Regions from separate parts of the Bacillus marinisedimentorum genome, predicted to be linked through region 1. Evidence: a T-box and tRNA genes for the amino acid it is inferred to sense, from the RefSeq annotation. Region 1 holds a T-box; the other regions hold tRNA genes.
What was found. The T-box of region 1 lies ahead of trpS (tryptophan--tRNA ligase). A T-box ahead of a tRNA ligase gene usually reads a tRNA of that ligase, here a tRNA-Trp.
Positions count from the first base shown of each region.

Region 2: it has a tRNA-Trp gene. The T-box ahead of trpS (tryptophan--tRNA ligase) is inferred to sense a tRNA for this amino acid. The anticodon was not compared.
Region 3: it has a tRNA-Trp gene. The T-box ahead of trpS (tryptophan--tRNA ligase) is inferred to sense a tRNA for this amino acid. The anticodon was not compared.

Region 1 is NZ_LWBL02000011.1:97,126-104,484, reverse strand. It holds gene A4U59_RS03490 (DUF2268 domain-containing putative Zn-dependent protease) at 413-1,258, shown strand; gene A4U59_RS03485 (YuzI family membrane protein) at 1,419-1,622, shown strand; gene A4U59_RS03480 (YjbA family protein) at 1,712-2,461, shown strand; gene trpS (tryptophan--tRNA ligase) at 2,702-3,700, opposite strand; T-box leader at 3,761-4,003, opposite strand; gene A4U59_RS03470 (DUF3899 domain-containing protein) at 4,056-4,394, opposite strand; gene A4U59_RS03465 (peptide ABC transporter substrate-binding protein) at 4,836-6,545, shown strand; gene opp3b (oligopeptide ABC transporter permease) at 6,722-7,359, shown strand, end outside.
Region 2 is NZ_LWBL02000065.1:43,889-51,247, forward strand. It holds gene A4U59_RS18440 (TetR/AcrR family transcriptional regulator) at 1-52, opposite strand, end outside; gene A4U59_RS18445 (NADPH:quinone oxidoreductase family protein) at 141-1,136, shown strand; gene A4U59_RS18450 (GNAT family N-acetyltransferase) at 1,286-1,957, shown strand; gene A4U59_RS18455 (cytochrome ubiquinol oxidase subunit I) at 2,253-3,602, shown strand; gene cydB (cytochrome d ubiquinol oxidase subunit II) at 3,592-4,620, shown strand; tRNA gene A4U59_RS18465 (tRNA-Glu) at 5,088-5,159, opposite strand; tRNA gene A4U59_RS18470 (tRNA-Asn) at 5,164-5,238, opposite strand; tRNA gene A4U59_RS18475 (tRNA-Arg) at 5,431-5,504, opposite strand; tRNA gene A4U59_RS18480 (tRNA-Gly) at 5,533-5,606, opposite strand; tRNA gene A4U59_RS18485 (tRNA-Cys) at 5,892-5,965, opposite strand; tRNA gene A4U59_RS18490 (tRNA-His) at 5,990-6,062, opposite strand; tRNA gene A4U59_RS18495 (tRNA-Trp) at 6,075-6,148, opposite strand; tRNA gene A4U59_RS18500 (tRNA-Tyr) at 6,152-6,236, opposite strand; tRNA gene A4U59_RS18505 (tRNA-Phe) at 6,328-6,403, opposite strand; tRNA gene A4U59_RS18510 (tRNA-Ser) at 6,411-6,503, opposite strand; tRNA gene A4U59_RS18515 (tRNA-Met) at 6,513-6,589, opposite strand; tRNA gene A4U59_RS18520 (tRNA-Ala) at 6,605-6,677, opposite strand; tRNA gene A4U59_RS18525 (tRNA-Arg) at 6,683-6,759, opposite strand; tRNA gene A4U59_RS18530 (tRNA-Gly) at 6,768-6,842, opposite strand; tRNA gene A4U59_RS18535 (tRNA-Leu) at 6,849-6,932, opposite strand; tRNA gene A4U59_RS18540 (tRNA-Thr) at 6,949-7,024, opposite strand; tRNA gene A4U59_RS18545 (tRNA-Asp) at 7,039-7,115, opposite strand; tRNA gene A4U59_RS18550 (tRNA-Met) at 7,179-7,255, opposite strand.
Region 3 is NZ_LWBL02000081.1:3,302-10,660, forward strand. It holds gene queG (tRNA epoxyqueuosine(34) reductase QueG) at 1-1,042, opposite strand, end outside; gene A4U59_RS20415 (ABC-ATPase domain-containing protein) at 1,080-2,795, opposite strand; gene A4U59_RS20420 (B3/B4 domain-containing protein) at 2,880-3,548, shown strand; tRNA gene A4U59_RS20425 (tRNA-Gly) at 3,696-3,769, opposite strand; gene A4U59_RS20435 (hypothetical protein) at 4,088-4,600, opposite strand; tRNA gene A4U59_RS20440 (tRNA-Leu) at 4,846-4,927, opposite strand; tRNA gene A4U59_RS20445 (tRNA-Ser) at 4,937-5,028, opposite strand; tRNA gene A4U59_RS20450 (tRNA-Leu) at 5,209-5,290, opposite strand; tRNA gene A4U59_RS20455 (tRNA-Cys) at 5,302-5,375, opposite strand; tRNA gene A4U59_RS20460 (tRNA-Gly) at 5,380-5,454, opposite strand; tRNA gene A4U59_RS20465 (tRNA-Gln) at 5,460-5,534, opposite strand; tRNA gene A4U59_RS20470 (tRNA-His) at 5,558-5,632, opposite strand; tRNA gene A4U59_RS20475 (tRNA-Trp) at 5,642-5,715, opposite strand; tRNA gene A4U59_RS20480 (tRNA-Tyr) at 5,740-5,824, opposite strand; tRNA gene A4U59_RS20485 (tRNA-Thr) at 5,834-5,909, opposite strand; tRNA gene A4U59_RS20490 (tRNA-Phe) at 5,917-5,992, opposite strand; tRNA gene A4U59_RS20495 (tRNA-Asp) at 6,185-6,261, opposite strand; tRNA gene A4U59_RS20500 (tRNA-Met) at 6,267-6,343, opposite strand; tRNA gene A4U59_RS20505 (tRNA-Val) at 6,527-6,602, opposite strand; tRNA gene A4U59_RS20510 (tRNA-Glu) at 6,652-6,723, opposite strand; tRNA gene A4U59_RS20515 (tRNA-Ser) at 6,733-6,824, opposite strand; tRNA gene A4U59_RS20520 (tRNA-Asn) at 6,827-6,901, opposite strand; rRNA gene rrf (5S ribosomal RNA) at 7,055-7,171, opposite strand.

The DNA of each region.
Region 1 (7,359 bases):
GGAATTTTGGGAAGAGCGTAAGCGTGTGATATCCGAAAGAATCCAGGACAAGAGGATGGGTGCATTTGTAAGTGCGTGCCCGGGCGGCACGGGGACCCGGTTGGGCGTGAAAGAAACCATTGAATGGATCAAAACCTGAACACAGGCATACAGCGTTCCGTCTTTCACACAAAAATTTGATCTATTACAGCAAATAAATTATCGCCGCTGACTCACGATAAACATCTGCAATCTAATCATCCGCCACTCCTGGGGGATGAAATAGTCTGCGAAGGCCATCCACAACCTGTACAAGAATCCAATGCCGGTGATAAATGCGAGTCCAATAAGATTCGCAGAACGGCATCCTCACGTGGTGATTCGAGCAGGCATATTGTAAAAAAAGAGAAAAACAATAAAAGGATGTGTGAGCATGCCGGTCATTGATACATTTTCCTGGCTTGAACAATACGCCAAAAGCCAGCAGACATCTGAGAAAAAATCCCTTTTCTACGAACAGGAGAAGGTGGTTTGCCGGCCTTTGAAAGCTTATTTTCCGGGAGCCTCCGAATACGAAATCCATAATCACCTGCTCTCGGCAGGACTCAGTCAGCCTGCAGATTCCGCAGCCGGGTTTTTGTCCAGGGCAGAAAAAAGCGGACTGCATCGGAAAGCCAACCGCCAATTCGAAGAATTGCGGCAAGAATGGAAAGGACCGGACGTTCCGGTATTTTTACTTCCATCTGACCTGAACAATCCGCAGCTCGTGAAGGCATTTAACGGAAAAGCCGGCCTTGCCTTTGCTGACAAGCTGTTTTTATTTGTTCCGCCCGATCTGAAAGAAAAAGAATTGAAGGCTCTTCTTACCCATGAGTATCATCATGTGTGCCGTGCTCGAAAACTGAACCGTCCCGAAAAAGAGATGACCTTGCTCGATTCTATCATCATGGAAGGGCTCGCAGAAAAAGCGGCGGAAATGCGGACTGATGCCGGCAGCCTGGCTATATGGACTTCGATTTATCCGCTCAGCAAGGCCAAAAGCTTATTTACCAAGTATCTCTCTTCCAGGCTCCAGGTCACCAAGTACCAGCCGGTTCATGACAAACTCTTATACGGTGGAGGAATGCTCCCGAAATGGCTGGGATACAATTGCGGCTGGCATATCGTGGACAGCTGGCATGAAAAACAAGGCAGCATGGATACAGAATCGCTCATTTCGGCTCCAGCTGAAGCCGTGCTGGCTGACTCAGCATTCTCCTACCGCAGTACAAAGGAATAAGAGCAGAGTTTTTATTGACGCGTAAACCTCATCATTTCATTCATGCCGTGCCCAGTCACCGGGCCGGCTGATTTGTCCATAATGGTATATGGGGGAGGCCTGTCTCATATAATGTACAAACTCCGGGAAACTAAGGAAGGAACGGGGGATGGGACGGGCGATGATTGTAAGGCTGTTTATATTCTTGATCGGTTTCGGGCTGTCGGTAGCAGGCGGCATTACCGCTATCGCTTATTTGAACCTGCTAACAGCTGGCCACGGCTTCATTGAATACCTCGACTTCATAAGCAGGCAGATTGAAACTTATTTCCTTGGTGCAGGAATGCTGCTGATCGTTTTAAGCATCTACATGCCGTTAGATTGAGGGTGCATGGATTTTCCTGTTAAAAATGGAATATTTTTTACCCCTGATGTCCATACTGTTTGCAAATAGCTATGAAGTGAGGGGTAATGATGTTGTATCTGCATGATGTATGGGTGAATTGGTTCGAAGGCGAAGAAAATGGATACAATGTTTGTGAATTCCATGAATGGCGGAAAGATGACGGTGTGGAACTGCTTGATCAAGTTCCGTTATTCAAACTGGAACCACAGCTGTTCCACTATATTGAAAATTCCCTGTCCGAACTCCCTGACCAGCTTTTGGACGAAATTTACCAGAAGAGCTTTGTGCGAAAAAACCATCAGCGAATTCAGCTCGACTACTGCTTTGTTGCTACGGACGGTCAACGAATTTTGGCGGTTGATACACTCGGGTACAGGATGCCGATCAGGAAGAGCAGGCTTATCCCCCGCCAGGAACAGCTGGTATATGAAATGATTGAAGACAAAGAGACTGCGGCATATAGGTATGACCCACAGGAACCAGAAAACAAGGAACATCACATTCTGTCACCTGACCCTAAGTTGATGACAGGTCTTACAAGAAAGGAGCGTCAGCTGAAACAGTTGCTATTCATGGCTTTGGACCAGCTTTGTTCTACGACGAATATTGCCGAACTCCGTTACTGGTACACAGAATGGAACCCGGCCAAGTACAGGGAAACTCAGGGTATGAGACACAGGGAAGTTTGGGAGAGCCTTTACAGTGAGGTGAAGAACGGCTGGAGCGAACATCATGAACATCTGTGTGAGCGGATGATTAAAGGGCAGCCTTTTTTCGAACAGCTCTGGGAACTGGAAATGCGTGAAAAAGTGAATTGATTTTTTCTTTTAAGAATAATAAAGGAGCAGCGTAACTGCTCCTTTTTATATTTGAGTTTTAACTAATAGAGCACTAAGTAACAGGCTCTGTCTGTTCAGTAAGAGAACCCTGGTTTGGCGTGATGAAACAGGTCCGTCCGCGGGCGTGAAAGACTGGGATTTTATGCGAAGTTTCGCATATGAATGTTGAAAACATCGGTTAACCCGGTCAGGCGTACAGCATGGTTATTCTGCTGCTGCTTACCGCCTGTTTTTTGGTTTCCGGCCGAGTCCCATTGCATTTTTTGCTTTTTGCAGCGTCTTTCCTGCAATACGATTCGCTTTTTCGGCACCTCGGTCGAGAATCTCGTCCAGTTCCGCGGATTCCACAATTTCATAGTACCGTTCCTGAATCGGTTTCAATGTGGCGATGACAGCCCGTGCAACATCCGCTTTGAATTCCCCGTAACCTTTTTCTGCATAATGCGTTTCGATTTCTTCAAGTGACTTGCCGCTGCAAAGCGAAAGGATTGTCATCAGATTGGAAACGCCCGGTTTGTTTTCTTTGTCATACTTGATGACACCTTCCGAGTCCGTTACAGCACTTTTAATTTTTTTCTCAATTTGCTTCTCATCATCAAGAAGGAAAATCGTCGCTTTCACATTCTCGTCTGATTTGCTCATTTTTTTCTCCGGATTGACCAGAGACATGATGCGGGCCCCCACTTTAGCGATTTGCGGTTCAGGGATTGTGAAGATATCATTATATTTCCGGTTGAAACGGTCCGCAATATCTCTCGTCAGCTCAAGATGCTGTTTCTGGTCATCACCGACCGGGACGATATCCGTATTGTAAAGCAGGATATCGGCGGCCATAAGCGGCGGGTAAGTGAGCAAGCCGGCAGACACGGCTTCTTTGCCGGCCGATTTATCTTTGAACTGCGTCATGCGATGAAGTTCGCCGATATAGGTGACACACTGGAGCATCCATCCCAGCTGGGTATGGGCCGGGACATCCGATTGGATGAACAGTGTGGACTTTTCGGGATCGATGCCTGATGCAATGTAAAGTGCAGCAAGACTGCGGATGTTTTCGCGAAGCTTTAGCCGGTCCTGCGGTACGGTGATCGCATGTTCATCCACGATGCAGAAAAAGCAGTCATCCTCTTCCTGGTATTTGACAAAATGATTCAGCGCGCCTAAATAGTTCCCTAGTGTAAGCGAGCCACTCGGCTGTATGCCGGAAAAAATAACAGACATAACGAACACTCCTTTTCCAGATAAATAAATAATAAAAAAGTCCACTCGTCCCAATTTTAAAACAGGGACGAATGGACCGCGGTGCCACCCTTGTTATTCTTCATCACAAAAGAATCTCTTTCAATTCCAGTCCGGTTAGCCGGACTGGGTTCCCGCTGTATCGTGCGGATGACGCCGGAGCCTACTGTTCATTTCAGTCCGGTGCTCAAAAGCCCATTCCATATTACTCCGCTGCTTGTTCACACCTGCCACAAGCTCTCTGTAAGCTTCATAACATGTACTATTCTTTCTCATCACATTTCACATTTAAAATTATGGTTTATTATACTCAATCAATATATCGAATGCAAGCTGCTTATACGAAATAGGAAACAATAATCGTAAGGACAAAAAGAACGGTCCCTGAGATCAGGAATGGCATTGTTAATCGAAAGCTGTACGCCGGGTTCTCTTCGTCATTGTCATAATCATCAAATTCCGCCGCATAGCGGTTCGCTTTCGAGCTTTTATTGCGAAAAGACTTGAAGCTCTTCATTATGCCGTTGAACATTCCGCCCTCCAGGATAAGCATTGAACCGCCGGTCATTAAAAGAAAAAGTGACATCATGAAAATCGTATTTACAATAGTAACGGATAATGAAGGCCCCCTGAAAAGGAAGGACAATAAGATTCCTACCGCGGCAGATCCTATCATAAGCCGCGAAGCTGCTCTGAAATGTGTTTTCATGTTACCTCCAGGACAAATAAGTTATAAGAGTAATTATATAGAAAAAGCAGAAATGGAACAATTATTACAGAAGGAGCCCGCCGATTGTACCGGTATTTAAGAACCATCCCTATAGCGGACTTCCCCTCTTGCTTGCTTTACAACGGTGAAGCGATGGCGAGTATAATGATTAGGTTTTAATTTTTGCCAGGGCAGGAAAATGAAAGCGGATCCGATGATAGTACAATAGACCTATTTTCTGTTACCGAACCGTAATAATATCAAGGTTTCAATAATAGTCTTAAAAAAAAGTATATGCAAAATTGTTAGAATACTTGTATAATAATCCCATAGGCAAAAACTTCAGACAATTTTCAACGGTATTTGCCTGTCAAAAAAACCTATATAAAAAGGGGAGGTCTTCAGTACATGAAGAAAAAGCTGTCAATTTTCTTCGTGCTTGTTCTTGCGCTCAGCATGTTCCTAGCAGCTTGCGGAGGCGGCAATGAAGGAGCAACTAACGAGAACGAAGGAAACGAAAACGAATCATCAGAAAACGCAACAGGCGGTGAAGGAGAAGGCGGCGAAGCGAAGCCGGATGAAGAGCAGGTCTTGAACCTACTTGAAAGTGCCGAAATCCCGTCAATGGATCCGATCACTGCAACTGACCAGGTGTCTTTTATTGTAATGAACAACGTATTTGAAGGACTTTACCGTCTTGGCCCGGACAACAAACCGGTTCCAGGCGTTGCTAAAGATTATGAAAAAGATGGAACAAAATACACTTTCACGCTTAACGAAAATGCAAAATGGAGTGACGGTTCACAGGTAACCGCACAAGATTTCGAGTATGCATGGAAGCGTGCGCTCAGCCCTGATACACTTGCAGAATATGCATACATCATGGGTGACCTTAAAAACGCCAACAAAATCATGGATGAAGAAAGTGATTTGTATGGCAAAGTCGAAGAGCTTGGCGTAAAAGCTGTTGACGAAAAAACTCTTGAAGTTGAGCTTGAAAACGATGTTCCTTACTTCCTCGGATTGACTTCTTTCGGCACATTCATGCCGCTTAAGAAAGATTACGTTGAAGAACAGGGCAAGAACTATGCGCTTGAAGCGGACACAATGCTGTACAACGGTCCTTTCGTACTTTCCGAATGGAACCATGAACAGAACTGGAAGTATGAAAAGAACGACCAGTACTGGGATAAAGAAGCTGTTAAGCTTGATGAAATCAACGTAAATGTAATTAAGGATACAGCAACAGCGGTCAACCTGTTTGAAACTGGCAAAACTGACCGTGCAGCCCTTAGTGCGGAATATGTAGACCAGTATAAGGATACAGAAAACTATGTCACGACTCCTGATGCTGCCGTTTACTTCCTGCGCCTGAACCAGAAGAACGAGGCTCTTGCCAATGTTGATATCCGCAAAGCAATCAGCATGGGCTGGGATAAAAAAGGTTTGACAGACGTTATCTTGAACAACGGTTCTACACCTGCGGACTATCTTGTACCGAAAGATTTTGTTTCCGGTCCGGATGGTGAAGATTTCCGTGCTGAAAATGGCGACATGCTGTCCCATGATGCTGACAAGGCAAAAGAACACTTTGAAAAAGGTCTTGAAGCACTTGGACAGGATAGCCTTGAACTAGAACTGCTCAACTATGACAGTGAAAACTCCAAGAAGGTCGGCGAATACCTGAAGAACCAGCTTGAAAAGAATCTTCCAGGCTTGACCGTGTCCATCAAAGCTCAACCGTTCAAGCAGAAGCTAGACCTTGAAACAAAAGGCGACTATGACTTCTCATTCGCTGGATGGGGCCCTGACTATCAGGATCCGATGACTTTCATCGACATGTTCGTGACAGACGGAGCACATAACCAGATGGCGTATTCAAACGAAGAATATGACAAGCTGGTAGAAGAAGCGAAAACTGATCTTTCTGACCTAGAAGCTCGCTGGGATAAACTTCAGGAAGCAGAAAGAATTCTTCTTGAAGAAGATGCTGCAATCGCTCCAATGTACCAGAGAGGTAACGCCCACCTGATGAAGACTTATGTCAAGGACTGGGTGAAGCATCCATTCGGCGGTGACTACAGCTTCAAGTGGACATATATTTCTGGTAAAAACTAATAAGCCACTTAAAATGAACGCAGTTTTATAGTAAACTCAGGAGAGTATATGTCCATCCTGGCATATACTCTCTTTTTGCCTGTCTATGTGAAAAACGTCAGAAAATGTAGAATATTAAAAGTAATTCAGTTAGTCGATTTTTGCTGTATAATAAGACATTACGAGGAGGTGTTTGTATGGGACGATATATTCTCGGAAGGGTTGGCTATATGCTACTGACCCTGTTAATAATTGCAACATTTACATTCTTTTTGATGCAAACTTTACCGGGATCACCATTCAACAATGAGGAGAAACTATCAGAATCACAAAGAGAGAGGCTTTACGAGAAATACGGATTGAATGATCCGGTTCCTGTACAATACGTCAAGTATATGGGGAATCTAGTGCAGGGAGATTTAGGGGAATCATTCCAATATGACGGACGCAGCGTCAACAGTATTATTGGATCCCGAATTGGAGCCTCCGCTTTTCTGGGCGGGCAGGCCGTCATATTCGGTACAGTTCTAGGATTGCTGATGGGAATCATATCAGCGCTCAACCACAATACTTTTTGGGATTACGGGACAATGGTCATTGCCGTGCTCGGTATTTCCATACCATCGTTTGTTTTCGCAGGGCTTCTGCAATACTGGGTCGGCGTTAAGCTGCAATGGCTGCCGGTGGCTTTTTGGGATGGATATGAATATACGATATTGCCGACGATTTCACTGGGAGTGTTCGTTGTAGCCCAGATTGCCCGTTTTATGAGGACCGAAATGCTTGAAGTTCTTGGACAGGACTACATTACAACCGCAAAAGCGAAAGGCATCAG
Region 2 (7,359 bases), on a different contig from region 1:
TGAACGCAGCCTTCAATATTTGCCTCCGCCTCTTTTCTGCACGTTCTCCCATTTCTATCTGGCTCCCTTTACCTAATAAATTGACCGGTCAGAATAATTTTACTATACTGAGGGTGGATTTTCAATTTAGGAGGGAAAACATGAACACTGAATTCAAAGCCTTTGTCGTTAACAAAACAGAAACGGATTTCACTGCTGATTTTCAAAAACTTACACTGGATGAACTTCCTGAAGGAGACGTAACCATTCACGTGTCCTACTCAAGCGTCAACTATAAGGATGGACTTGCAAGTATACCGAATGGAAAAATTGTCCGCTCCTACCCTTTCATCCCGGGAATTGACCTGGCGGGAACAGTTGTCGATTCAAAAGATGACCGTTACAAAGAAGGCGATGAAGTTATCGTCACCAGCTATGAACTCGGCGTCTCCCATTATGGCGGTTACAGTGAATACGCAAGAGTTCCGGCTGAGTGGGTCGTGCCGCTTCCGGAAGGGCTCTCCCTGCAAGAGGCAATGGCAATCGGAACGGCCGGTTTTACAGCTGCTCTTTCCGTCCACCGGCTTGAACAAAACGGCCTGAAGCCTGAAGACGGACCTGTCCTTGTTACCGGTGCAACCGGAGGTGTCGGCAGCATGGCTGTTGCGATGCTCGCCAAACGCGGATATACAGTAGAAGCCAGCACCGGCAAAGAGGAAGCACATCAATTCCTCAAAAAAATAGGCGCTGCAGAAGTGATCAGCCGTGAAGAGGTCCTTCCGGAAAAAATGCGCCCGCTCGACAAACAGCGCTGGGCAGCAGCAGTCGATCCCGTCGGCGGGAAAACGCTGGCAGCCATTACGAGCAAGCTGAATTACAACGGTGCTGTAGCCGTCAGCGGACTGACCGGCGGCGGAGACGTACCTGCAGCCGTCTTCCCTTTCATTCTCCGTGCGGTCGATATTCTCGGCATCGATTCCGTGAACTACCCTGCCGGACCTCGAAAGGAACTATGGCAGCGGCTCGCAACCGACTTGAAGCCTGACAACCTTGCTGATATGGAGCGGGTCATTTCCTTTGAAGAGCTGCCGGACAGCCTTTCTTCCATCTTAAAAGGTGAAATGACAGGCCGGACCGTTGTGAAGATTTCTGAATAGACATTTATGCATAGAGACTCCTGAAGATTGGGCAAACAATTGGTTCAGGAGTCTTTTTTCTTGTGGCGGTGCCTGGCCCCCGATAGTTTATAGCACCGGGACCCAGGCACCGTTTACAACTAAAGTAAGATCAGAAGGAGGTTGCTGGGGTGTACGAAAAAAATTTATATGTATTTAATGATGAAAAACCTGTCCATGCCGTCATCCGCAATTATCAGGAGAAAGATTTTCCCGGCCTCATAAACATCCAGAAAGAGTGTTTCCCGCCGCCTTTTCCGGCAGAATTGCTCTGGAATGAAGAACAGTTGAAAAATCACATCACCCTTTTTCCCGAGGGTGCCCTTTGTATCGAAGTTGAGGGTGAGCTTGCAGGTTCTATGACAGGGTTGATTGTGGACTATCATCCGCATGGTCAGGATCACACGTGGGAAGAAATCACGGATGACGGCTACATAAGGAACCATAACCCGGATGGAAACACCCTTTACGTAGTCGACATCGGAGTGCGGCCTGCCTACAGGAAAATGCAGCTGGGAAAGTGGTTGATGCTATCTATGTATGATGTGGTCATCCACAAAAATCTTACCCGGCTCCTTGGCGGGGGACGCATGCCCGGATACCACAAGAGATCAAATGTGTTAACACCGAAACAATATCTTGAAGCGGTTGTTTCCGGAAAGGAAAAGGATCCTGTCCTTACCTTTTTACTTCGGTGCGGCAGAACACCTGTCAAAGTGGCGGAACAATACCTGGAAGATGAGGAATCTCTTCATTATGCGGCACTTATGGAATGGAAAAACCCTTTTAAAGCAACTGAATAATATCAGTTTTCAATACTCCTGTTCATGTGATTTTTCGCATTGATAGGAGTATTTATTTTTTTAAAATAACTAAATTATAGAAGGCATCTCCAAAACGCCGCCTTATTTTCCTTATATATAAGCATTTAAGCTGTTTTATTGATATCCATAGTGCAAATTAAAATAACTTTTCAGTCACAATGTTGTAATAAAATCCTCATACATCCTACACAGTTTGGGATTAGACTGTAAACGAAGCATTACCAATATTAACTTAGTATCCATAGTAAAAAGGGAAAAGGAGGCTTATCACATTATGAGTGAAGTGCTCATTTTAAGCCGCATTCAGTTTGCCGTGACAGTATTCTACCATTTTTTATTTGTCCCGCTTACGATCGGCCTGGTCATTCTGCTGGCTGTGATGGAAACGAAATTTGCCCGGACACGCGATCCGTTATATCGCAGAATGGCAGATTTCTGGGGAAAACTGTTTGTTATCAACTTCGTGCTTGGAATTGTCACCGGCATTACAATGGAATTCCAGTTTGGGACAAACTGGTCCGAATATTCCAAGTATATGGGTGACATCTTCGGATCACCGCTTGCGATCGAAGCGCTCGTTGCTTTCTTCCTTGAATCTACATTCATCGGCATCTATATTTTCGGCAAAGATAAAATCTCACCGAAAATGCGTGCGTTTTCCATCTGGATGGTTGCCATCGGAACGAACATTTCTGCAATCTGGATCATTACCGCAAACGGATTCATGCAGAACCCTGTCGGCTATGTACTGAACAATGGCCGTGCGGAACTGGCCAGTTTCACAGAGCTCGTTTCAAATCCATACGCCTGGTACATGTTCTTTCATACCATATTTGCCAGCTATATCGTAGGCTCCTTTTTCGTAATGGCCATCAGTGCCTACCATCTTCTGCGAAAAAATGAAGTGGAATTTTTCAAACGTTCTTTCCGGATGGCACTTGTCATGGCAGTGATTGCCGCGACAGTGACTCCTATTATCGGCCACCAGCACGGCGTATTCACCGCTACAAAACAGCCGGCAAAGGCCGCTGCGATGGAAGCAGTCTGGGATACGGGCCAAGGGCTTCCTTTCAGCCTTATCCAAATTCCTGATGCAGAAAACGAGAAAAACTTTGAAGCCTTATCCATTCCTAATTTGGGAAGTTTCTTCTACACGAATTCCTTTAACGGGGAAGTGACCGGACTGAAGGAGATCCCGGCTGACGAACGGCCGAATGTCCCTCTTGTCTTTTACAGCTTCAGGGCGATGGGTGCCCTCGGAATCTTTTTCCTTGCCATGGCGTGGTACGGTGTTTACCTGTATCGGAAAAATAAATTGGTTGATTCCCGCAAGTATTTGAAGACGATGCTTTATTCCATCCTGCTGCCTTACCTGGCGATCAATCTCGGATGGATGGTGGCAGAAGCGGGACGCCAGCCCTGGGCGGTATACGGGTTGATGAAAACAGCCGAAGCCGTTTCGCCAATCTCAGTCGGGCAGGTAATCTTTTCGCTGGCAGGACTGGTCATATTCTACACCATCCTGATTATTGCGGACGTTTACCTCATTACCAAGTTTGCGCGCAAAGGTCCGGAGCTGCCGGCAAAGACTGGATTGAAAGGGGATGTCGAACATGTCTCATGATACACTCGCGATTATCTGGTTCGGTTTGTGGGGCCTAATCTGGACAATCTATTTTATTCTTGATGCTTATTCGCTCGGCACCGGCATGCTATTCCCATTTTTGACAAAAAACCGGCAGGAGCGGAATCAGCTCCAGGAAGCGATCGGACCGTTTTGGGGCGGAAATGAAGTATGGCTGATCACCGCCGGCGGAGCCACATTCGCGGCTTTTCCCGCAATTTACGCGGATATGTTCAGCTTCCTTTATACACCGCTCATGCTCATTTTGTTTGCCCTGTTCTTTCGGGCAACCGGTTTGGAATTCATGCACAAAGATGACAATCCGCTGTGGCAATCGTTCTGGAAATGGGCTTTTTTCGGGGGAAGTGTTGCCATCGCCCTCTTGTTCGGCGTTGCCTTTGCCAACCTGTTTGACGGCCTGAAAATTACAGCTGAAGGCTATGAAGGCACACTGCTGTCCCTTCTTCACCCGTACGGCCTTCTCGGCGGACTGCTTTTCGTAAGCTTGTTCCTGCTTTCCGGATCGCTATGGACAGCAATTAAAACCGAAGGAAGCACTGCTGAAAAAGCACTCCATATCGGACATAGAGTGTGGTTTGCCGCAGCAGCCATCACGGCGATATTCATGGTTGCAACAAACAACCGCACACCGCTGTTTGAAAACTTCGCGAATTACCCGGTTCTCTGGGTGCTGCCTGCACTGGTCCTTGTTTCTGTCCTGCTGATAAAGCCGTTCATGAATAAAGGTAAGGTCGGGCTTGCCTTTACATTTACATCACTGACGATTTTTTCAATTATGGCTACCGGCTTTTCCGGCATGTTCCCGAACATGCTGCCGTCCAAAGTGGATAATGCCTACAGCATCACCTTGTATGATGCAGCCGGGAGCGCACTGAACCTGCAAATCATGCTTGTTGTCGCATTAATCTTTGTACCGATTGTTATCGCCTATCAGTTGTGGAGCTATACGATCTTCAAACAGAAGATTACAAAAGAGTCGGCTAAGGGCTATCAATAAAGGTAAACACAAAGCACCTCCTTGATCGGGAGGTGCTTTGTTCATTTCAGGGTATCCATTGCTGCACTTTTACAGGATGCCATTTCATTTTGGATATGTTAAAGAAGATTGTTGATTTTACACATTGTTGGGACGGCTTTTTAAGGAGAAGTCATTCGCTTTCCTACCTCTAGTCGGGCCGGGTGCATTTAGAGGGACGATTTCCCGTGAATCACCCCTCTAATCGGGCCAGCGCGCTTCTACAGCGACGATTTCTCGTGAAAGGGGAACGGTTCGCAATTGCGCTTTTAGTAAGATCATGTCTGGCTTTTGTATTGGGTATTAAAAACCTCGTTAGACAGAGCCTTCTTTTTATAGTGAATTGCGACGGGAAACCGCTAAACCCGTATGTACGATTAATCTTTTTATCCTGGGGTACAAAAAGCCATGGAAAAAGACCAGCCATTGAATGACTGGTCTTTATCAGATGACCCCTAGGGGATTCGAACCCCTGTTACCGCCGTGAAAGGGCGGTGTCTTAACCACTTGACCAAGGGGCCGTAATGGCTCCACAGGCAGGATTCGAACCTGCGACAGCTCGGTTAACAGCCGAGGGCTCTACCACTGAGCTACTGTGGAATAATTGTCTTTCTTCCTTACCTGATTTGGCTAACAACTACTGCTTCTTCCTCTGCAAGTTAAATCAAAGAAGTGAATGCGTCGAAGCAACTCGCAGCCAATTCACAGATGCTCGTCATTGAGCTACTGTGGAATAAGTCATTTTTTATTATAGCCAGATTCCGCAAAAATCAACATGGAAAATAATTCTTACGCGCCCTAGAGGACTCGAACCTCTAACCTACGGCTTAGAAGGCCGTTGCTCTATCCGGTTGAGCTAAGGGCGCATGAGTTTTTAAGCCCAAAACATAAAAATGGAGCGGGTGATGGGAATCGAACCCACGACATCAGCTTGGAAGGCTGAGGTTTTACCACTAAACTACACCCGCATTAAAATTGGTTCATTATTTTATTTTTAGTCTCCGGTTGTCATGCCTCTTCCTCTGATAGCTTATTCAAAGAGGATTAATGCGTCGAGGCAACTCGTGCGTTCGCAATTGACTTCTTGCAAAACTTTATTTCCTTTACGAGCCTGTGCCTCTTCCTCTGATAGCCTACTCAGGGGGATTGATACGTCGAGGCAACTCGCAGCATATTCAAAGAAGTGATGCTCGTGGCTGAGGTTTTACCACTAAACTACACCAGCACTAAAATTGGTTCATTATTTTGAAAGCTGGAGGCGGCACCCGGACTCGAACCGGGGGTAAAGGTTTTGCAGACCTCTGCCTTACCACTTGGCTATGCCGCCAGGATGGAAAAGGTAAAGAAAAAGGGCGATAGATGGGAATCGAACCCACGAATGCCGGAGCCACAATCCGGTGCGTTAACCACTTCGCCACTACCGCCGCAATCAAAAATGGCAGGGGCAGTAGGAATCGAACCCACACTGGAGGTTTTGGAGACCTCTGTTCTACCGTTAAACTATGCCCCTAAATGGTGGAGGAGGGCGGATTCGAACCACCGAACCCTGAGGGAACAGATTTACAGTCTGCCGCGTTTAGCCACTTCGCTACTCCTCCATGTAATTTAAAAAAGGTTAGATCAATTTTCTAACCCGGCAATATATAATTATTCAAAAACCCACTTACTGTGAATCGATTTAAAAACAAATGGTGGCTCGAGACGGAATCGAACCGCCGACACGAGGATTTTCAGTCCTCTGCTCTACCGACTGAGCTATCGAGCCACGCATATGGCGGAGGAAGAGGGATTCGAACCCCCGCGGGCCGCAAAGCCCCTGTCGGTTTTCAAGACCGATCCCTTCAGCCAGACTTAGGTATTCCTCCGTATGTAAATGGTAGCGGCGGAGGGGATCGAACCCCCGACCTCACGGGTATGAACCGTACGCTCTAGCCAGCTGAGCTACACCGCCATCATGTTATAAAAGTGGAGCCTAGCGGGATCGAACCGCTGACCTCCTGCGTGCAAAGCAGGCGCTCTCCCAGCTGAGCTAAGGCCCCACGTATGGCGCGCCCGAGAGGAGTCGAACCCCTAACCTTCTGATCCGTAGTCAGACGCTCTATCCAATTGAGCTACGGGCGCATGAATAATGGAGCGGAAGACGGGATTCGAACCCGCGACCCCCACCTTGGCAAGGTGGTGTTCTACCACTGAACTACTTCCGCAATATATGGTGCGGGTGGAGGGACTTGAACCCCCACGCCAAAGGCGCTAGATCCTAAGTCTAGTGCGTCTGCCAATTCCGCCACACCCGCTAATAAACCGATTCGATGGTGCCGGCCAGAGGACTTGAACCCCCAACCTACTGATTACAAGTCAGTTGCTCTACCAATTGAGCTAGACCGGCATGATTATACTTACTGGCGGTCCGGACGGGACTCGAACCCGCGACCTCCTGCGTGACAGGCAGGCATTCTAACCAACTGAACTACCGGACCATAATCAGTTATGTGAAGAAAAACGCAAAAAAAATAAACTGTGTCATTTAAACAGCTTTAATTTGGTTGCGGGGACAGGATTTGAACCTGTGACCTTCGGGTTATGAGCCCGACGAGCTACCGAACTGCTCCACCCCGCGACGTTACAAATCATAACATCGGATATTATCCTGAATGCTATTTGGTTAAAAACTACTGTCTCTTCCTCTTCCAGCTTAGTCGAGGATGATTAATGCGTCGAGAA
Region 3 (7,359 bases), on a different contig from region 1:
CATCTTCACTGCCTATTTTTCCTAGGGCCCAGGCAGCAGTGCCTCTAATCACCGGCCTGGGGTCTTCTTTAACGAGGCGCTTTAAATCAGGTACCGCTGATTCATCCCTGTAGTGGGCAAGAGCAATAATGGCATTTCGCTGAATCGGTTTCTTTCCGCGCCACGATCCTGCAATGGGACCGAATTTTTCTTTGAACTCCCGGTTGGAAATGCTGAGAAGCGGTTTAAGCTCCGGTTTCACAACCTCCGGATCCGGTTCCATCTCCGGGTGGAAATGAAAATCCACTTTTTTATTTTCCGGGCAAACGAGTTGGCACGTATCGCATCCATAAACTCGATTTCCAATTTTATCGCGGTACTCATCTGCCAGGAAGCCTTTCGTTTGCGTCAAAAAAGCGATGCATTTGCTTGAGTCAAGCTGCCCCCCCTGGACAATTGCCCCGGTCGGGCAAGCATCAATGCACTTATTGCAGGTGCCGCATCTGTCTTCAATAGGTGTATCCGGTTCAAAAGGGATGGTCGTAATCATTTCACCAAGGTAAACATATGAGCCTAGCTCGGGAGTTATGATGGAGGTGTTTTTCCCGCTCCAGCCAATCCCTGCCCGTTCCGCTGCGGCACGGTCGGAAAGTTCGCCGGTATCAACCATTGATTTCACCTTTGCTTCCGGTACTTTTTCCAAAATGAAGGCTTCGAGCTTTTGCAGGCGGTCCCTCAGGACATCATGATAGTCCAGTCCCCAGGAAGCCCGGGCAAACAAACCGCGCCGTTTTTCCTTTGTGCTCCGCGGAGCGTCCTTCATTTTGGAGGGGTAGGCAAGTGCAATCGAGATGATTGATTTTGCCTGCGGCACCAGCAGCTCCGGATTGGTCCTCTTCTCGATGTCAGGTTCTTCAAAACCGGACTGGTACCCCAATTCCTGCTGGTTTTCAAGCCTCCCCTTCAGCGTTTGAAAGGTGTCAGCACTTGCAAAGCCGATTTTGTCAATGCCGATTGTTTTACTATATGCGATTATCTCTTCTTTGAGCTGGGCGGTATTCATGGATTTCACCTCTTTTTCTTAAAAATGGGCGGACAGCTTACTTTTTGATTCCAAGTGTCCGAAGCCTGTTCAGCGCAGCGGCGATTTCATGCCGGCGCGGCCTGGCCAGATCGCCCGGATGCTGCCCTTTGGATAACGTAAAGGAGCCGGGCCCCTCATTGTCCATCTTTTCTTCAATGAAATCAAGTAAAGCGGGGATTGCTGCTTCTTGCCGGCTTAATCTTTTTTCTCTTTCCAGAAAAAATAAGATTTCCGCTATCATCCTTGTCTGGCTTTGATCAACAAGCTGTTCTACATATTGAAGCTGAATGTCGCTCCTTCCATACTGGATCGACGATAAACCCCTTGCTGTCACTTTCGATTTCTTGCCTTTTCTGCTGTCAAGGCTTTGCGGCAGCGGAATGCGCTCACTGATAGCAGTAAAGCTCCCGCCTGCTTCGCTCTCTCGCTTAAATTCGATTTTCCTGGCAATGTCCCGGGCCTCGGCTGTCACGTCTGCAGGTATATACTCTTCCATCCGGATAACTTTATCGGCAACATCGAAATAATCCCCCGAACCGCCCATGACAAGGATAGTCGAGATGTTCCGCTCTTCATACAGGTGCTTGACCCGATCGATAAAAGGCGTGATAGGTTCCTTCTCTTTTGCAACGAGCGCCTGCATTCTTGCGTCCCTGATCATAAAGTTGGTGGCACTTGTATCTTCATCAATCAATAGGACCGATGCCCTGGATTCCATACCTTCCATTATATTAGCGGCCTGAGAAGTGCTTCCGCTCGCATTTTCGGTCGTAAACGAATGGGTGTTTTTCTCGTAAGGAAGGTTATTAATGAACGGTGAAATATTAACTCCCGTTATCTTCCGCCCGTCTTCAGCCCTCACTTTCACAGCATCGGGATGGCTGAGGACAAACTCTCTTCCATCACCTTCAATATGATCATAAACGCCAAGCTCGATCGCCTTCAAGAGGGTACTTTTTCCATGGTATCCTCCGCCGGCGATGACGGTGATTCCCTCTTTCACCGCCATCCCCGTGACAGGATCTTCCTTATGAGGGACCTGTATCTCCACTGACATGCTTGCAGGACTCACAAACGGAACAACTTTCCCTTCCCTCAGCGGCCGGCTGCTCACTCCGCTCTCGCGCGGAAGTACGGCACCATCGGCAATAAATGAAATGATTCCGTTTTCCTTCATATAACCCCGGATTGCCCCCTGCTGGTCAGCGAGCCGATGTGCACGGGAGAGTTCACTTGTATCAATATTAAAGATGCTTCCCTGTAAAATCGCAGGGATTTCTTCAAAAAACAATTGCTCTGCCTGTTTGCCGAGCACCCGCCGACCGCGGGCGGGAAGCCCGATGGAAAGGCAAAGCCCAATCTCTTTATCATTTATGGACACAGCAGTCCGCTCTAACACTTCCTGGCCCGGTGCATCAATCATAATCAATCCGCTCTTCCCTGTCCCGCCTGCACCCTTGCCGCCTTTCTTCCTGATTTCCCTGGCAGCAAGCCGCGCAATAAAATCTTCTGTTCGGATCTTCCGGTGTTTTGTGTCATCCCAGCTTGCCTCATAACCCGCATTCTTACGCGGGACCAGTACACGGATTTTTGAAGGGGAGGCAAACGGATCACCCTGGACATAATCTACAGCAAGCCTCCAGCTGCCGAAGGTATAAGTCCCCTGAATGTCTTTATATGCCTTATAACCCTTACCATCAATCTTCCGCAGCAAATGCCGCAGTTTTTCCATCATCCATCACCTCTGTCAATCTATTTCAAGTGCAGTGCTTCCATATGCTACACTGATTAAAAGAGCCTATAGGAGGAACGCACAATGCCCAATGTTTCAATCTCGCCTAAAGTGAAAGAACATATTCCCGATTTCAAAATAGGCTGCATTACCTATCATGATATCGTGATTGATGATGCACCTCAAATGATAAAAGGAAGGCTGCAGCTGTATCAGGAATCCCTGCAGCTCGACCTGGATGTCAAACAAATAAACGACTTTCCCGGCATTCATGAATGGCGGCAAGTGTTCAAGCAGGCAGGAACGGACCCGTCCCGATACAGGCACTCTGCCGAAGCGCTCTACCGCCGCCTGAAAAAAAAGGATACCATTCCGCTCATCCATTCTGCAGCCGATATCAACAACTTCTTTTCCCTGCAATATGAAATCCCGGTCGGCATCTATGACATGGATAAGCTTGCCGGCGATGTGACGATTGATATCGGAACCGGTGAGGATCAATACAAAGCCTTGAACGGACGTGATATGAACATGCAGGACAAACTCCTCTCAAGGGATGACACCGGCTCTTTCGGAAGCCCGATCACCGATTCTGCTAGAACAGCCGTCACAAAAGAAACAGCAAACGCCCTTCAGCTGTTTTATCTGAGGCCGTCCATGAATCGTGACGAAGCAGCACAACTGCTCGAAGCCGCCGGCAAAATGTTCACTCAGGTCCACGGAGGCACAAGAGAAACAAGAGTGATTGAATAAACTGGCTCTCCGCCTGCTTGCACTATTGGCAAGCAGGTCATTTTATTCCTCTATAATGTAATGCTCCTACGCACATTAAAAAACGCAATGCTTCATTAAAAACGAAACACTGCGTTAGTCACAAGGTTTAAGTATAAAAATTTAGAATGGAGCGGGTGATGGGAATCGAACCCACGACATCAGCTTGGAAGGCTGAGGTTTTACCACTAAACTACACCCGCATAATTAATCAGATATATAAAGTTGTTTGTGTTGCCGACAGTCATGCCTCTTCCTCTGCCAGCTTACTCAGAGATGATTAATGCGTCGAGGCAACTCGTAGCTTATTCAAAGAAGTAACCCTCGTGGCTGAGGTTTTACCACTAAACTACACCCGCAAAGTGTTTTTCCATCGGAATGATTATTATTATATTGAAATTCAAATCATATTTCAAGGGGCAAATCTGAAAAATGTCGAAAATAGGCGTTGCAGCAGCATCGAATCAGATATTCATCCTTGGGCCAGGATCGCAGTAATCAAAAACTGATGGGTCAACCTATCAGTCGAGTGTCTTTGTCACACCCCAGATCCTGTCAAACCCGCCGTAATTATTCAAAGCGATATCCAGGTCATGAAAATAACGGTGAAGCTCCAGAATGTGACTCTTTTGCTCTTCGTCCATGACAGCCTCCGAAATCCGCTGAATATCCTTCAAATCGGTCTTTAAGTTTTTACTACCTACAGAAGAAACGAACTCTTTTGTCTTCACCGTTACATTTCTAGCCATTTCCCTTTGCTCATTCCAATTGACACTGTTAATCCCACCGTATCCTAGTGTTTCATTGTAAAAATCGTGTGTTTTTGCAACGAACCTTCCGACATCCTGATTCTGTTTGCCAATGGTGGCCTGAATTTCTTCGACTTTTTCTTTTGATACCGTGTTATTGTTTCCTGTTCCCTCATCGATCTCTTCCCCGCTGCCAGTTGCCATCATTGTATAAATTGAGAAAGATGAGACTGCAAGTATTGTCATGCTTATGATTATCGTCCAGAATAGGCTTTTCTTTTTCATTTTTCAGCCTTCTTTCTTTAGGCAAGTTATGGTCTGGCCTATCTAACCAGTCTCTATTAAAATAGTAACAGACTTTCATCCAAATACCAATAATATACATTTGGTCACTGAATGTATATACTCCAATTTCTTGATTAAGTAAAACCCTGATACTGATTGACAGTCTAGGCTATAAAAAAACCCCCGCATCAAAACGGGGAAAAGAAGAACCGCAGAAAATAAGCGGTCTCGATTGTGGATATTAATACCGGCGGCCGGGGTCGAACCGGCACTCCAGAAGGAACACGATTTTGAGTCGTGCGCGTCTGCCAATTCCGCCACGCCGGCAAAGTATAATGGCGGAGAAGGTGAGATTCGAACTCACGCGACGGTTGCCCGCCCTAACGCATTTCGAGTGCGCCCCCTTATAGCCACTTGGGTACTTCTCCAAGGTTTATTATTTAAAAACTTGCAGCCATCACACAATGGATGCTGATAACTTTTGAATCCTCAGTCTGCCCTCTCCGTGCAATAGATCAGGAAGGATACAATACAAGTCATCGTATGAAAAAAGACCCTTTCACTTTAATGAAAGAATCCTTTTTCACAACAACTGAATTGTTGGGCAATACCGGTGGCCGGGGTCGAACCGGCACTCCAGAAGGAACACGATTTTGAGTCGTGCGCGTCTGCCAATTCCGCCACACCGGCATAATAAAAATTGGAGGCGGTAACCGGATTTGAACCGGTGATAAAGGTTTTGCAGACCTCTGCCTTACCACTTGGCTATACCGCCTTAATGGAGCGGAAGACGGGATTCGAACCCGCGACCCCCACCTTGGCAAGGTGGTGTTCTACCACTGAACTACTTCCGCAATAATGGCTGGGCTAGCTGGATTCGAACCAGCGCATGACGGAGTCAAAGTCCGTTGCCTTACCGCTTGGCTATAGCCCAATAAGAGTTTACTGCATCCTTTATGGGGCGACTAATGGGAATCGAACCCATGATGTCGGAGCCACAATCCGATGCGTTAACCACTTCGCCATAGCCGCCATGTTAATTGGCAGGGGCAGTAGGAATCGAACCCACACTGGAGGTTTTGGAGACCTCTGTTCTACCGTTAAACTATGCCCCTATATGATCTTTTGTGAATAAAAAATGGTGGAGGAGGGCGGATTCGAACCACCGAACCCTGAGGGAACAGATTTACAGTCTGCCGCGTTTAGCCACTTCGCTACTCCTCCATATGAAAATGGTGCCGGCCAGAGGACTTGAACCCCCAACCTACTGATTACAAGTCAGTTGCTCTACCAATTGAGCTAGACCGGCACACAAATGGTGGCTCGAGACGGAATCGAACCGCCGACACGAGGATTTTCAGTCCTCTGCTCTACCGACTGAGCTATCGAGCCATACTGTAGTGTACATGAACTTACTTAATCATTCGGCCTTACATAGTTACCTGTCTCTTCCTCTGCCAGTTTAATCAAGGAAGATCATGCGTCGAGACAACTCGATGTGGACTCAGAGAAGCGGATGCTCGTGACTGAGCTATCGAGCCATACTGTAATGCACTTAACCATTCGGCCATTTCACTTCAAAAATGGCGGTCCGGACGGGACTCGAACCCGCGACCTCCTGCGTGACAGGCAGGCATTCTAACCAACTGAACTACCGGACCATATTTGGTTGCGGGAGCAGGATTTGAACCTGCGACCTTCGGGTTATGAGCCCGACGAGCTACCGAACTGCTCCATCCCGCGATGATATGAATAAAGTGTTACTTTGTATCCTGGAGTTACGCAGTTAAAAACTAACTGTCTCTTCCTCTGCAAGCCTATTCCGGGATGATTGATGCGTCGAGACAACTCGAAGCGGATTCATAGATGTATCGCTCGTTGCTCCATCCCGCGATAATATAGAAACTTTCAGATTTGGAAAGCATATGGTGGAGGATGACAGGATCGAACTGCCGACCCCCTGCTTGTAAGGCAGGTGCTCTCCCAGCTGAGCTAATCCTCCGATATAGTGAAGCGATATGCCAGGAATGCCTGGCATTCACTTCTGTCAGTGACCCCTAGGGGATTCGAACCCCTGTTACCGCCGTGAAAGGGCGGTGTCTTAACCACTTGACCAAGGGGCCAATTTAATATGGCGGAGAGCGAGGGATTCGAACCCTCGAGACGGCGGTAGCCGTCTACACGATTTCCAATCGTGCTCCTTCGGCCACTCGGACAGCTCTCCATTGGCTCCACAGGCAGGATTCGAACCTGCGACAGCTCGGTTAACAGCCGAGGGCTCTACCACTGAGCTACTGTGGAATGGTTATCTATCTTCCTTAACTGATTTAGCAGCGTCACTACTGCTTCTTCCTCTGCATGCTAAGTCAGAGAAGCATATGCGTCGAAGCAACTCGCAGCCGATTCAGGGATGCGTTGCTCGTCACTGAGCTACTGTGGAATTGTTGAAATTTCGCCCGGCGGCGTCCTACTCTCACAGGGGGACGGCCCCCAACTACCATCGGCGCTGGAGAGCTTAACTTCCGTGTTCGGGATGGGAACGGGTGTATCCTCTCCGCCATTGCCACCGGACTTGTTATAACAGCTTGAATCACTTTGTGTCCAAACCTTTGTGTTCAAAAGTTTCCCTGAATCAGCTTCTCTCTTTCTTCTAATTCATTTAGGAACAAGATATATTATACAGAGATTACGCTGAATTGCAAGGATAACTTTTAAGGTCATTCCCTGAAAACTGGATAACTTCATGCAAGCAAGTAATA